3 linked regions of the Immundisolibacter sp. genome follow. The protein of the gene in region 3 interacts with the protein of the main gene of each other region in a pairwise test. Links are inferred from orthologs where the notes say so. Each region holds a gene or a part of one and is shown on either strand. Other genes may lie near its edges.

Region 1 (4,901 bases), 260 kb from region 3 along the record:
GTGTGGCGGCCGTGTCCGGCACGCTCTCGGGCGTCAGGTACAGGCTGTAACTGGACACATTCTCGGCCAGCAGCGTGCCGTTGCGGTCCGTGATGACGCCGCGCGCCGGCGCGATCACCTCGGCGCGGATGCTGTTGTTACGGGAAGCGGTGGCGTAGCGGTCGTGCTGCACCACCTGCAGGAAGCCCAGGCGTACCAGCAGACCGCCGCCGGCCAGTGCCATCAAGACCAGCAGCAGCGCCGCGCGGCGCCGGAACAGGCGCAGTTCCGCTGCCGGGTCCTTGATGGTCTGCTGGCGGCGCACCATGGGCTCAGCGACTGGCGCGGCGGCGCAGGTCGCGCAGGGTCAGGAACAGCCACGGCCACACCAGGGCGCCGCTGAAGGCCGGCAGCAGCATGCCGGCCGACACCGGCCGCCCGCTGCTGCCGGTCACCAGCGCCACGATGAGTTGCTGTACCAACAGCAGCGGCACCAGCAGCAGCGCCTGCTGCCACAACGGCAACACGCGCAGACGCTGATGTTCGGCCAACACGGCGGCCGCCACCACGGCCAGCGCCAGCGCATGCTGGCCCAGCGGCGCGCCGGTGAGCGCGTCCTGCAACAGGCCCAGCGTGAAGCCGGCGGTTATCCCCACCCGGTCCGGCTGGGCCAGGCACCAATAGGCCAGCACCAGGGTCAGCCAGGGCGGCTGCCAGGCCACCGCCCAGGCCGGCAGCGGCGCCGACAACAGCAATCCTGCCGCCAGCAGGCTGGCGGCGATGGCCATGCTCCGGGGCGGGACGGGCGCGGCGCTCACGGGACTGACGCCGGGGCCGTCGCGGCGCCGGGATCGGCGGGCGCAGTCTGCGCCGCCGGCCATACCAGCAATACCTCCTGGATGCGGTCCACGCGACCGCGCGGCGTGGCCTGCACCTCGGCGAACTCGCCCTCGCCGATGCGGTTCACGCTGCTGACCGTGGCCACCGGCAGGTCCGGCGGGAACACATCGTCCAGCCCGGACGTGACCAGCGCGTCGCCCACTTCCATATCGACGTGGTTGGGCAGGTAGGGCAGGTCGAGCGCACCGATCGGCCCGCGGCCCACGGCGATGGCGCGTACCCCGCTGCGGACGCACTTGACCGGTATGGCGTGCCGGCTGTCGGTAATCAGCAGCACCTGACTGGTCTGCGCCGCCACGTGCTGCACCTGGCCGACCACGCCGTCGGCATCGAGCACCGGCTGGCCGACGAACACGCCCTGCAGGGAGCCCTTGTCGATCTGGATCTGCCCGATGTAGGGGTCCAGGCCGACCTTGACCGTGCCGGCGATCAGCGCCCGCAGCGGCTGCTGCGTGTGCGCCAGCGAATCGAGCAAGGCACGCAGGCGGCGGTTTTCGGCCTGCAGGGCGTCCAGCGTCTGCACCTGCAGATGCAGGCGCAGGTTCTGCTCGCGCAGGGCAGCGGTCTGCGCGCGCAGGACGGCGCGTTCGCGCAAGTTGTCGGTGCCCCAGGCCCAGGCCCGAAACGGCAGATCGATGGCCTGCTGCACCGGGTGCAGCACGGTCAGCAAGGTGCTGCGCAGCGGCACCAGGCGCGGACCGCGCTGGTCCAGAAACAGCAGCACCACTGCCGCCAGCGTTGCCAGCAGCAGGCGGAGCGCCAGCGACGGGCGGCGCCGGAACAGGCTAGGCATGGGACATGCGGCGATACCGCGCGACCGGATCGGCCGCGCGGGAACTCACTCCTCGTCGAAGATGTCGGTGACCTGGTCGATGAAATCGAGCGCCATCTCGCCGCCCTTGGCCACGCACAGCATCGGCTCGTCGGCCACCACCACCGGCAGGCCGGTTTCCTCCGAGAACAGCCTGTCGATGCCGCGCAGCAGCGCGCCGCCGCCGGTCAGCACCATGCCGCGCTCGGCCACGTCGGCGGAAAGTTCCGGCGGGATCTGTTCGAGCGCCTTGCGCAGGCCGGCGATGATGCCGTGCAGGGGGTCCTGCAGCGCCTCGAGCACCTCGTTGCTGTTGAGCGTGAAGCTGCGCGGCACGCCCTCGGCCAGGTTGCGGCCGTTGACCTGGATTTCCAGCACCTCGTTGCCCGGATAGGCCGAACCGATCTGATGCTTGATGGTCTCGGCCGTGGACTCGCCGATCAGCGTGCCGTAGTTGCGGCGCACGTAGTTGATGATGGAGTCGTCGAACTTGTCGCCGCCGATGCGCACCGACTCCGAGTACACCAGACCGTTGAGCGAGATGACCGCAATCTCGGTGGTGCCGCCGCCGATGTCGATGATCATCGAGCCGGTGGCCTCGCTGACCGGCAGCCCGGCGCCGATGGCGGCGGCCATGGGTTCCTCGATCAGATATACTTCGCGGGCCCCGGCGCCGAGCGCGGATTCACGAATGGCGCGCCTTTCCACCTGCGTCGAGCCGCAGGGCACGCCCACCACCACGCGTGGACTGGGGCGGAAGAAACCACGTTCGTGCACCTTGCGGATGAAGTGCTGCAGCATCTTCTCGGTGACGTAGAAATCCGCGATCACGCCGTCCTTGAGCGGCCGGATGGCGGTGATGTTGCCGGGCGTGCGACCGAGCATGCGCTTGGCCTCGATGCCCACCGCCTGGATCACCTTGCGGCCGTTGGTGCTGGCGCCGTGGCGGATGGCCACCACGGAAGGCTCCTGCAGCACGATGCCTCGCCCGCGTACCGACACCAGCGTGTTGGCGGTGCCAAGGTCGATGGCAAGATCACTCGAAAAAAGCCCGAACAGTTTTTTGAACATCAGTGGGTCCGACCGGCCTCTAAGATATTGGAACGGCAACAAAACTGCCGTGGCGCCGCAATCTAGCAACGGCGCCCGGCGTTAACAACCAGCGGCGAGGAACAGGGTGTCGATAAGCAGCGACGAGGTGCGCAAGGTGGCGCATCTGGCCCGCATCGAGGTGTCGGCCGGGCAGCTGACGACCTATGCGGCCGAACTGAGCACCATTCTGGAACTGGTGACCCAGCTGGACGGTGCCGACACCGCGCAGGTGCCCCCCCTGGCCCATCCGATCGACGCCAGCCAGCGCCTGCGCGCCGATACCGTCGCCGAAACCGACCAGCGGCGCCGCTTCCAGGCCATCGCACCGGCGGTGCAGGACGGCCTGTATCTGGTGCCAAAGGTCATCGAATGAGCGCAGTTTACACCCCACGGCAAGCCTGACCCATGCTCGACCAGACCCTGACCGAACAGGCCGCCGCGCTGCGCCGGGGCGATTATTCGGCCACCGAACTGACGGCCGCCTACCTGGCCCGCATCGGCGCTCGAAACGCTGCACTGAACGCCTTCATCACCGTCACGGCCGAGGCGGCCACCGCGGCTGCGGCGGCCGCCGACGCGGCGCTGGCCGGCGGCGATGCCGGTCCGCTGGCCGGCATCCCGATCGCCCACAAGGACATCTTCTGCACCGACGGTGTGCGCACCAGCTGCGCGTCGCGGATGCTGGACAACTTCATCGCGCCCTACGACGCCACCGTGGTCCAGCGCCTGGCCGCCGCCGGCGCGGTGATGCTGGGCAAGACCAACATGGACGAGTTCGCGATGGGCTCGTCGAACGAGACCTCGTTCTACGGCCCGGTGCGCAACCCCTGGGATCTGGATCGCGTGCCGGGCGGCAGCAGCGGCGGTTCGGCGGCGGCGGTGGCGGCCGGCCTATGCAGCGCGGCGACGGGCACGGATACCGGCGGTTCGATCCGCCAGCCGGCAGCCCTGACCGGCATCTGCGGCCTGAAGCCCACCTACGGCCGGGTGTCGCGCTACGGCATGGTGGCGTTTGCCTCGTCGCTGGACCAGGCCGGGCCGATGGCCCGCTCGGCGGCCGACCTGGCGCTGCTGCTGCAGGTCATGGCCGGTTTCGACGAGCGCGACTCGACCTGCATCGACCGCCCGGTGCCGGATTACGCGGCCGCGCTGGAGGCGCCCTTGAGCGGCCTGCGCATCGGCCTGCCGGCGGAATATTTCAATGCCGGCCTGGATACCGCCGTCGGCGATGCCGTGCGCGCGGCTCTGGCGGAACTGGAGCGCCTGGGCGCCCAGCTGGTGGACATCGCGCTGCCGCACACGGCGCTGTCGGTGCCGGCCTATTACGTCGTCGCGCCGGCCGAGGCCTCGTCGAACCTGGCCCGCTATGACGGCGTGCGCTACGGCTACCGGGCGCAAAATCCGGCCGACCTGACCGATCTGTACAAACGCACGCGCAGCGAGGGCTTCGGTGCCGAGGTCAAGCGGCGCATCCTGATTGGCACCTACGTGCTGTCGGCCGGCTACTACGACGCCTATTACCTGAAGGCCCAGCGTGTGCGGCGGTTGATTCGTGAAGACTTTCTGAGCGCGTTCGGGCAGGTGGACGTGATCGCCGCGCCGACCACGCCGCAGCCGGCCTTTCGCCTGGGCGAGAAGCAGCACGACCCGGTCGCCATGTACCTGTCGGACATCTACACCATCGCGGCGAATCTGGCTGGCCTGCCGGCCTTGTCCGTTCCCTGCGGGCTGGTGCAGGGCCTGCCGGTGGGGCTGCAGCTGATCGGCCGCGATTTCGACGAGGCGCGGTTGCTGAACGTCGCCCACCGCTACCAGCAGGTGACCGACTGGCACATGCGCCGCGCGCCGGAGGCCCAAGCATGAGCGCCTGGGAAACCGTCATCGGCCTGGAAGTCCACTGCCAGCTGGCCACCCGCAGCAAACTGTTCTCGGGCGCCGCGACGGCATTCGGCGCGCCGCCGAACACGCAGGCCTGCGCCATCGACCTTGCGCTGCCCGGCGTGCTGCCGGTGCTCAATCGCGAGTCGGTGGCCATGGCCATCAAGTTCGGCCTGGCCGTCGGCGCGCAGATCGCGCCGCGCTCGGTGTTCGCGCGCAAGAATTATTTCTACCCGGACCT
Region 2 (4,872 bases), on a different replicon or contig from region 3:
GCCCACGAACACGATGTCCGCGGCCGCCATCAACGATGGCAGTTCACCCAGGCTGTCGGCCAGGTACACCGCGCAGGGATGGCCGTCGTCGGCGCTGCGCAGCGCCGTGGCCCAGCCCTGTTCCCGGCACAGGCGCGCCACTTCGGCAAAGCGCTGCGGATGCCGCGGCGCCAGAATCAGCACCGCCTCTGGATGCTGGGCGCGCAGCCGGCGGTGCGCGGCCAGCGCGGCCTGCTCCTCGCCGGCATGGGTGCTGGCGGCCAGCCAGACTGGCCGCCCTTCGCCCAGACGTTGGCGCAGGGCCAGACCGGCTGCAGGATTCGGCGCGGCAGCATCGAACTTCAGGTTGCCGGTGACGGTCAGGCGCCCGGGCGGCAGGCCCAGTGCGAGCAGGCGTTCGCCGTCTGGCGCGGTCTGGGCGCCGACTGCGGCGAGCCGCTCCAGCGTTTGCCGGGTCAGCTGTGGCCAGCGCCCGTAACCACGGGCCGACCGGGGTGACAGGCGGCCGTTGGCCAGCAGCAAGGGGATTTGCAGTGCCTGCGCGGTGGCGTACAGGTTCGGCCACAGTTCGGTTTCCAGGATGATGCCAAGGCGCGGGCTCTGGCGACCAAGGAAGCGCCGCACGGCGCCCGGCAGGTCGTAGGGCAGGTAGCAATGCGCCACGCTGTCGCCGACTCGACTGCGCAGGTGAGCCGAACCGGTCGGGGTGGTGGTGGTGACCAGCAGCGGCAGCTCGGGACGTGCCTTCTGCAGGGCGATGATCAACGGCAGGGCCGCGTTGACTTCGCCCACCGACACCGCGTGCAGCCACACGCCGCCGGGTGCAGCGGCGGCAGCGAAGCCGAGTCGCTCCGCCCAGCGCCGGCGGTAGGCGGGCGTGTGCCGGCTGCGCCACAGCAGGCGCCCGAAGGCCAGCGGCAGGCTGGCAGTGAGCAAACAGGAATAGAGTCGACGATGCACGGCGGGGATTCGGGGATTGGGCGTAAACGATCAGGCGACCGGCCGCGGTCGCTTTCCGGCGCACGCCTGCAGCGCTTGCTGGATGCGGCCAACGTGCTCGAACGCGACGGCTTCGGGATAAAGGTGGCGCAGCTGCCGTGCGGAACCATTCTGAAGCTTTTTCGCCGCAAGCGCCGCGTGTCGTCGGCGGCCTGGCGACCCTATGCGCAGCGCTTTGTGCGCAATGCCGCTCACCTCGCGGGGGCCGGCATTCCGACCGTGCAGGTGCGGGCGTTTTTTCAATGCGCGCCGGCGGCCCGGCACGTAGTGGCCTATCGCCCGCTGGCAGGGGACGTGCTGCGCGAGCGGCTTGCCCGCGGCGAGCCGGTCGACTGGTCGCGGCTGGCCGTTTTCATGGCGCATCTGCACCGGCAGGGCATCTACTTTCGTTCGCTGCACAGCGGCAACATCGTGTGCCTGCCGGGCGACGCTTTCGGTCTGATCGATATCGCCGATCTGTACGTGTGCCGGCGACCGTTGGGGACGCTTCGCCGGGGGCGGAATCTGCGTCCGATGCTGCGCGACCCGCTGCTGCAGGCGCTGCGCGAGCGGCAGGCATTTGGCGGGTTTCTCGATGCCTATCGGCGGGAGGCGGGCTTCGGATCGCTCAGGTCCGAAGTCTTCTCCCGCCTGGCCTGGCGCCAGTGGCGGCGGGCCGGTGCTCAATCGTCATCGTCGGCGATTGGCGGCTGGTCGGGCTCCGGGGCAGTGTCCGGCAGGCGGTAGTCGCCACTGAGCCAGCTGCCCAGGTCCGCCATCTTGCAGCGCTCGCTGCAAAACGGTCGATACGGGTTCTGGACCGACCAGACGGTTGGCTTCTTGCAAGTCGGGCAGGGTAGAGTCAAGGGTTGCTTCACAGGCTGCAGCACATGAGGCGAAACGGCACGTCCTCGTCCGCCGGCTGCGGCTTGCCGCACTCGGCATAGCGCACGAAGCGGATCGAGAAACGGTGCCGGCCGGCACTTATCTCCGGGTAGTACTGGCTGCCCAGGGGCAGCAGGATCCGCAACAGCTGATGCGGCAGGTTGGTGTCCAGCGAGCGCTGGTAGAAGCCCAACTGCGCCGATTCGGCGGCGGCGGCGGCAGACTGGCGTATCAACTCCAGGATCAGACGGGTAGCGCTGCCGAGGCTGGTGAACGGATCGCTCCAGGCGGCGATGTCCTGCTGGCGTTTGGCGACCGGCCGTGCCAGCCAGTGCCGGTAGGCGGGTTGGTCGAAATCGCAGTTGCCCAGGGCCAGGTTGTGACGCTTGCGCAGCTGCCCGATCATGTCGCTTTCCAGCAGCGCCTGGGCAAACGGCAGGCGCAGGCCGTGCAGGCGGTCGATCTCGCTGTCGAGCTGTTCCAGTACCTCCTGCAGGCGTCCGCGATCGACGTCCGGCGCGCTTTGCATGGCGGTCAGGATGCCGGCCAGGCGCTCCAGTTCCTTGACGACTTCGGCGCGCAGGTCACTGCGCGTGAGCAGGTCGGCCAGATCCAGCAGATGCAGCACGGCGGCCCGGTGGTGCCACACCTGATCGCCGCCCAGGCTGTCGTGCAGGTTGCGCAGCACGAACTCGATCCGCAGCAACATGCGCATGCGCTCGTTCAGCGGTTGCTCGTAGGCGACGAAATCGGGTGGATTCATAACCCGCCAAGGGTGCCCGTCGGGGCGCGTGGATGCTAGCTTTGCCCGGCCAGTTCGAGATAGCGCGCATGCACGCTTTCCAGTTGATGCGTAAGGGCAACGATGTCGGTGGCATTGTCGACCACGTCATCCGCAGCTTCAAGTCTGCGCGCGCGGGATGTCTGCGCGGCCAGCATCGCCCGGCACTGCTCGGCGCTCATCCGGTCGCGCTGCATCAGGCGTGCAAGCTGCACTTCCTCGGGCACGTCGATCACCAGGACGCGGTGTACCAGTGCGCGCAGGGCGGCCGATTCGATCAGCAGCGGCACGGCAAGAATGCAATAAGGGCCGCGGACCTGTTGCAGGCGGGCGCGAATCTCGGCCTGGATCAGCGGATGCAGGATGGCTTCCAGGCGGCGGCGCTCGGCCGGGTCGGCAAACACCACCTCTCGCAGTCGTCGGCGGTCCAGCGTGCCGTCGGCCTGCAGTATCTGCGAACCGAAGGCGGCGGCCACGGCGGCCAGTCCGGGCGTGCCGGGGGCCACGACATCGCGCGCCACCTCGTCGGCGTCGATGACCGGCACGCCACGTTCCTGGAAAAACGCCGTAGCCGTGGACTTGCCCGCCGCGATGCCGCCGGTCAGACCAACCACCAACATCACAGCGCCGCCTGCCAGTACGCCGCGCGCAGCGCTTCGCCCCACATCAGGTTGATCCAGCCGGCGACGGCCAGAAATGGCCCAAACGGAAACGGCTGTTGGCGGTTCTGACCGTGGCGCAGGATGGCACCAAGGCCGTAGACGGTTCCGACCAGCGAGGCGAGCAGGATGCACGCCGGCAATGCCTGCCAGCCGAGCCAGGCGCCCAGCAGCGCCAGCAGCTTGAAGTCGCCGTAACCCATGCCTTCCTTGCCGGTCAGCCACTTGAACAGGTGATACACCAGCCACAGGACAAGATAGCCGGCCACCGCGCCGATGACCGCCGAGCGCAGGTCCGTGAAGGTGCCGTCCAGGTTCACCAGCAAGCCGGCCCAGATGCCCGGCAGCGTGATCGCATCCGGCAGCAGCATGTGGTCGATATCGATCAGGGTGAGTGCCAGCAGCGTCAGGGTCAGGCCGATTGCCGCCACGGCGGTGATGCCGGGTCCAAAGCGCACGGCCACCGCGGCAGACAGCACACCGGCGGTCAGTTCCAGCAGCGGATAACGGACAGATATCGGTGCCTTGCAGGCGGCGCAGCGGCCGCGCAGCCACAGCCAGCCCAGCAGGGGGATGTTGTGGCGCCAGGCAATCGGTGTCTTGCAGTGTGGGCAGTGCGACGCCGGCGCGAGCAGGTCATAGCGGTCGGTTGCGGCCATGCCGCCGCAATCGACCTGCCACTGTCGCTGCAGCATCACCGGCAGGCGATGCACGACCACGTTCAGGAAACTGCCAAGCAGCAAACCGAGCAGCAGACAAACACCGACAAACAGTGCCGGACTCCCCAGCAGCGCACCGACCATCGGCCGGCTCAGAAAACGGAGGCGAGCTTGAAGATGGGCAGATACATGGCGATCACCAGACCGCCAACGATCACGCCAAGCACCGACATGATCAGCGGCTCCATCAGGCTGGTCAGACGGCTGACCATCTGGTCGACTTCGTCTTCGTAAAAATCGGCCACCTTGCCGAGCATGTGGTCGACGGAGCCGGATTCCTCCCCGATCGACACCATCTGGTTGACCATGTGCGCGAACAGGTTGGTGTTTTCCATCGACACGTGCAGGCTGCTGCCGGTGGCCACCTCGTCACGGATTTGGCGTATGCCTTTCTCGTAGACCACGTTGCCGGCGGCGCGGGCCACCGAATCCATGGCTTCCACCAGCGGGACGCCGGCACCGAACATGGTCGACAGGGTGCGTGCATAGCGGGCCACGGCACCCTTGCGGATGATTTCGCCAATCAGGGGGATGCGCAGCACGGCTGCGTCCAGGAAATCACGAAACCGTTCGGAGCGCCGATGTGCCTGTACGGAGCCGACGACGGCGCCGACGACCACCAGGATGGCAATCCACCACCACTGACGAAAGCCGCGTGACAACTCGACCACCCACGCGGTGAGGGCCGGCAGGTCGGCACCGAAACCCTTGAAAAGGCTCTCGAACTGCGGGATCACGAACACCAGCAGGATACTGGTGACGATGAAGCCGACCGCGATCACGGCCGCCGGGTAGAACATGGCCGAGCGGATCTTGCGCTTGAGCGCTTCGGATTTTTCGAGGTACACGG
Region 3 (4,907 bases):
TTTGTATCCGCCCATCCCCAGGTGGAGGTGATTCACCGCGCCTGGCCGCTGGGTACAGACCGCACCTTGTTCACGCGTTTGTTTCCGGATCCGAAGGCGGCCAAGCACGAAATCGTGCTCCAGCACTGGGGCGACGCGGTGCGGGTCGAGCACGAGCACCGCATCCGGCCGGAGCTGATGATGAGCCGCGATTTCGATTACCCGTACTCGATGCCGGCGCAACGTGGCTGCAAGGCAGCCGAAAAACAGGCTGGCCCGCAGGGTCACTGGGATTATTTCGATCGGGCGCAGCAGGCCCACCTGAGCGACTGCGACAACGTCGCCGATCCGGATGTGCTGACCCGCTGTGCGCGCGACGTGGGTCTGGACGTGAATGCCTGGCTGCGCGATTTCGAGGATTCCCAGCGGGACATCGAAATCGGCATGGACCTTGGACTTGCCAAGGCCTACGGGGTGGTGCGGGTGCCGATCCTGATCGCCGATGGACGAGCCCAACTGCACGGCGAGCCGTGGTCGACCTTCGGGTATCGCATCACCGCCGAACGGCTGGATGCCTGGTACGCCGACCTGGCCCGCGCCCGGCAGACCGGGCGGTTCTAGGCCAGCGGGCCTGTGGGCCGCCTGAACCCGCGCCCGCATCAGTTCAGGCGGCGGCCGCGGCCTCGATGTAGGAAATCGGTAACTCCTGCGCGCAGTTGAAGGTAACGATTTCATAGTTGCCGGCGTCGGCCAGCAGGCGGCGCAGCAGCCGGTTGTTGAGCGCATGACCCGATTTGAAGCCGGAGAAGGCACCGATCAGGCTGCAGCCGAGCAGGTACAGGTCGCCGATCGCGTCCAGCACCTTGTGCTTGACGAATTCGTCCCGATACCGCAGCCCGTCCTCGTTCAGGATACGCGTCCCGTCGACCACCACGGCGTTCTTCATGCTGCCGCCCTGCACCAGTCCCTGTGCGCGCAGGGACTCGATCTCATGCATGAAACCGAAGGTGCGGGCGCGGCTGATCTCGCGCAGAAAAGCCGTCGACGAAAAATCGACCAGGGCCTGCGCCGGCTTGGCGTCGAAGGCCGGATGGCTGAACTCGATCTCGAAGCTGACCCGAAAACCCTCGTAGGGGTCCAGACGCACCCAGCGGTCAGCGTCGAGTGCCTCGATGGATCGCAGCACCCGCAGGAAGGATTTCGGGGCGTCCTGCTCGCAGATGCCCGCCGACTGGATCAGGAACACGAACGGTCCGGCCGAGCCATCCATGATCGGCACTTCCGGAGCATCGACATCGATCAGGGCGTTATCGATACCCAGCCCCGCCAAGGCCGACAGCAGGTGCTCGACGGTGCCAACCCGCGCCCCGCCGGATTCCAGCGTGGTCGACAGGCGGGTGTCGCCGACTGTGTCGGCGCGCGCCGGAATGATGACCGGCGGATTCAGATCGACACGCCGGAAACGAATGCCGCTATCGACCGGCGCCGGATGCAGGGCCAGTTGAACCCTCGCCCCGGTATGCAGGCCAACGCCGGTGGCGCGGATGCTGTTCTTGAGGGTGCGTTGCCTGATCACGTCGTCGCCGGTCCTGGGAATGGGGTGACACCGGCGCCTGTCACGCGCCGGTAACACAGTCTACATTGCTGGCCGACCGCCCGGCTGCACGGTCAGTCGGCCTGTCGGCGCAGGAAGGCCGGGATTTCCAGATACTCCATGTCGCTGTCGCGAAACGCCTGCACCGGATCGCGCTTGCGTTCCTGGCGAATCACGGTCGGCTGTTCGTAGCGCTTGTACGGGTCGGTGCCGGTGGCGGCACGCACCACCTCCATCGGGCGCTCCACCGGGCGCTCCTGGGTGGTGCGCGCGGGCTTGCGATCAAGGCCGGTGGCGACCACCGTGACGCGCATCTCGTCGTTCAGGTCCGGATCGATCACGGTGCCGATCACCACGCAGGCGTCGGCCGAGGCCAGTTCCCGCACCACGTTGCCGACTTCCTCGAACTCGCCGATCGACATGTCCAGGCCGGCGGTGATGTTGACCAGGATGCCGCGCGCACCGGACAGGTTGATGTCCTCCAGCAGCGGACTGCTGATGGCCGCTTCGGCGGCGATGCGCGCCCGGCCATCGCCGCTGGCGCTGGACGAGCCCATCATGGCCATGCCCATCTCGGACATCACGGTGCGCACGTCGGCGAAGTCGACGTTGATCAGGCCCGGCCGGGTGATCAGCTCGGCAATGCCCTGCACGGCGCCCTGCAGCACCTGATTGGCGGCCTTGAAGGCCTCGGTCAGGCGGAAGTTGCGGTCCAGTTCGGTGATCAGCTTGTCGTTCGGGATGATGATCAGCGAGTCGACGTGCTTGCCCAGCGCCGCGATGCCCTCGTTGGCGATGTCGAGGCGCTTGCGGCCCTCGAAGCCGAACGGTTTGGTCACCACCGCCACCGTCAGGATGCCCAGCTCACGCGCGATCTGCGCGATGATCGGCGCCGCGCCGGTGCCGGTGCCGCCACCCATGCCGGCGGTGATGAACACCATGTCGGCGCCGTCGAGCGCGTCGGCGATGCGTTCCTTGTCTTCCATCGCCGCCTGCGCGCCGATAGCCGGGTTGGCGCCGGCGCCAAGGCCCTTGGTCAGGCCGGTGCCCAGCTGCAGCACGGTCCGTGCAGACGTGCGCCCCAGCACCTGCGCGTCGGTGTTGGCGACGATGAAATCCACGCCATCGATCTGCTGCGCCAGCATGTGTTCGATGGCGTTGCCGCCGCCGCCACCGACGCCGATGACCTTGATGACGGCGTTCTGTTCGGTTGGTTCCATAAGTTCAAACATGTTCGTGCTGCCCCCGGTGTCCAGTAGCTTACCGCGAGAACCGCCCGGTCCCCGGCCAAGAATCGTGTCGCGTGCCTCGCCCCTGCCTTTGCCCTTGCCTCTGTCGCCCAGAATCGTCATACGCCCCCCTGAAACCAGGTTTTGACCTTCGCCCAAATGCCGTTGAAACTGCTCAAGCTGCGCCGCGACGGCTCCTGCGTGGCGCGCTGTTCGAGCGCGTACAGCAGCAGTCCGACGCCGGTGGCGTGGATCGGGTTGCGCACCACGTCCACCAGCCCGCTGACCCGGTGCGGCAGACCCAGCCGCACCGGCGTGTGAAAGATTTCCTCTGCCAGGTCGACCACGCCTTCCATCTTGGAACTGCCGCCGGTCAGCACCACGCCGGCGGCGATCAGATCCTGAAAGCCGCTGCGCCGCAGCTCGGCCTGCACCAGGCGCAGCAGCTCCTCGTAGCGCGGCTCGACCACCTCGGCCAGCGTTTGCCGGGACAGGCGCCGCGGCGCCCGGTCGCCGACGCTGGGCACCTCGATGGTGTCGTCGGCGCCGGCCAGCTGGCGCAGCGCGCAGGCGTACTTGACCTTGATTTCCTCGGCGAACTGGGTCGGCGTGCGCAGCGCCACGGCGATGTCGTTGGTGACCTGATCGCCGGCGATCGGGATCACCGCCGTGTGTGCGATCGAGCCGCCGATGAACACCGCGATGTCGGTGGTGCCGCCGCCGATGTCGACCAGGCACACGCCCAGTTCCATCTCGTCGTCGGTGAGCACCGAATGGCTGGAGGCGACCTGCTCGAGCACCAGCTCGTCCACTTCCAGGCCGCAGCGGCGCACGCACTTGACGATGTTCTGCATGGCGCTGACGGCGGCGGTGACGATGTGCACGCGCGCCTCCAGGCGCACGCCGGACATGCCCACCGGCTGGCGGATGCCCTCCTGCTCGTCGATCACGAACTCCTGCGGCAGCACGTGCACGATGCGCTGGTCCATCGGGATGGCCACCGCCTTGGCGGCGTCCAGCACCCGGTCGACGTCGGCCTGCGTGACTTCGCGGTCGCGGATGGCAACGATGCCGTTCGAGTTGATGCTGCGGATGTGGCTGCCGGCGATGCCGGCATAGACCGAATGAATCTGGCAGCCGGCCATCAGCTCGGCTTCCTCGACCGCCCGCTGCATGGAAGCGACCGTCGATTCGATGTTCACCACCACGCCTTTCTTGAGCCCGCGCGAGGGGTGCGTGCCAAGGCCGATGATTTCAAGCTCGCCCTCGGGCGTCACCTCGCCGACCAGGGTGACGATCTTGGAGGTGCCGATGTCCATGCCGGCAATCAGCCGCTTGTCCTGTTTCTTGCTCATAAATCCATGACCTTGCGGTCGGGTTCGGAAGGCGGTTTGAAGCGCACCGCAAAGCCGTCGCTGTAGCGCAAGTCCACGCTTTCGAGCGGCGGCGCAACGCCCGCCAGGCGGCTGCGGTAGACGGCCGCGAAGCGCTTCAGGCGGCCGGCCACGTCCTTGCGGCCGGCGGTGATGGTCATGCCGTTGGCAAGCCCGATGTGCCAGGCGCCACGGGCCTCCTGACGCACCTCGCGCACCGGTGGCAGGCCCTCCAGCAGGCGGCTGAAGCGCTGGTAGTCGGCAAACACCCGCTGCGGCCGCGCACCGGCGGGGCCGCTGAGCAGGGGCAAGGCCTCCGGCAGCGGTCCGGCGACCGCAAACACCTCGCCGCTGTCGCTGAGCAGGCCGCCGTCGCCCCAGCGGGCGATGGCCCGGTGGCCGACGATCTGCACCACCAGTTTGTCCGGCCACACGCGGCGCACCAGGGCGCGCTTGACCCACGGCTCGTGCCGCGCGGCCTCGGCCACGGCCGCCACGTCCACGCTGAAGAAGCCGCCCGCGGCGGCCGGCAGCAGACGCCCTTGCAGCGCCGCCCGGTCGACGTGATCCAGGTCGCCGGTGATCTCCACCGTGGTCAGCGGAAAGCGCGCCGGGTCGGTGATCCACGCCAGGCCCCGGGCGCCGCCGACCATGGCCGCCAGCAGCAATGCGGCAAGACCCAACCGCCACGCCCAGTGCCCGATCTGGCGCGCGGTTGCCAGCCACACCGTC

Evidence for each region. The genes of interacting proteins can lie anywhere in the genome.
Region 1: the proteins of ftsZ (region 3) and H5U26_RS02195 interact in binary tests that used the Escherichia coli proteins (3 or more experiments, as listed by UniProt). The link is inferred for Immundisolibacter sp. from one-to-one orthologs.
Region 2: the proteins of ftsZ (region 3) and zapD interact in binary tests that used the Escherichia coli proteins (3 or more experiments, as listed by UniProt). The link is inferred for Immundisolibacter sp. from one-to-one orthologs.

The regions. Positions count from the first base shown.
Region 1 is NZ_JACIZD010000001.1:454,168-459,068, reverse strand. Bases 740-3,552 are described here. They hold H5U26_RS02195 (rod shape-determining protein), read right to left. Parts: upstream 2,762-3,552; coding sequence 1,718-2,761; downstream 740-1,717. Other genes in these bases: gatA (Asp-tRNA(Asn)/Glu-tRNA(Gln) amidotransferase subunit GatA), read left to right, coding at 3,188-3,552; gatC (Asp-tRNA(Asn)/Glu-tRNA(Gln) amidotransferase subunit GatC), read left to right, coding at 2,868-3,155; mreC (rod shape-determining protein MreC), read right to left, coding at 794-1,672; mreD (rod shape-determining protein MreD), read right to left, coding at 740-767. In the rest of the region: mrdA (penicillin-binding protein 2), read right to left, coding at 1-307; more of mreD, read right to left, coding at 312-739; more of gatA, read left to right, coding at 3,553-4,645; Asp-tRNA(Asn)/Glu-tRNA(Gln) amidotransferase subunit GatB, read left to right, coding at 4,642-4,901. UniProt on the Escherichia coli protein: Forms membrane-associated dynamic filaments that are essential for cell shape determination. Acts by regulating cell wall synthesis and cell elongation, and thus cell shape.
Region 2 is NZ_JACIZD010000002.1:47,454-52,325, reverse strand. Bases 740-3,523 are described here. They hold zapD (cell division protein ZapD), read right to left. Parts: upstream 2,627-3,523; coding sequence 1,853-2,626; downstream 740-1,852. Other genes in these bases: H5U26_RS04125 (A24 family peptidase), read right to left, coding at 3,264-3,523; coaE (dephospho-CoA kinase), read right to left, coding at 2,662-3,264; H5U26_RS04140 (DNA gyrase inhibitor YacG), read right to left, coding at 1,662-1,856; H5U26_RS04145 (hypothetical protein), read left to right, coding at 955-1,725; waaA (lipid IV(A) 3-deoxy-D-manno-octulosonic acid transferase), read right to left, coding at 740-960. In the rest of the region: more of waaA, read right to left, coding at 1-739; more of H5U26_RS04125, read right to left, coding at 3,524-4,106; H5U26_RS04120 (type II secretion system F family protein), read right to left, coding at 4,115-4,872. UniProt on the Escherichia coli protein: Cell division factor that enhances FtsZ-ring assembly. Directly interacts with FtsZ and promotes bundling of FtsZ protofilaments, with a reduction in FtsZ GTPase activity.
Region 3 is NZ_JACIZD010000001.1:194,499-199,405, reverse strand. Bases 727-3,545 are described here. They hold ftsZ (cell division protein FtsZ), read right to left. Parts: upstream 2,806-3,545; coding sequence 1,648-2,805; downstream 727-1,647. Other genes in these bases: ftsA (cell division protein FtsA), read right to left, coding at 2,922-3,545; lpxC (UDP-3-O-acyl-N-acetylglucosamine deacetylase), read right to left, coding at 727-1,555. Outside these bases: H5U26_RS00940 (DsbA family protein), read left to right, coding at 1-600; more of lpxC, read right to left, coding at 644-726; more of ftsA, read right to left, coding at 3,546-4,157; H5U26_RS00920 (cell division protein FtsQ/DivIB), read right to left, coding at 4,154-4,907. UniProt on the Escherichia coli protein: Essential cell division protein that forms a contractile ring structure (Z ring) at the future cell division site. The regulation of the ring assembly controls the timing and the location of cell division.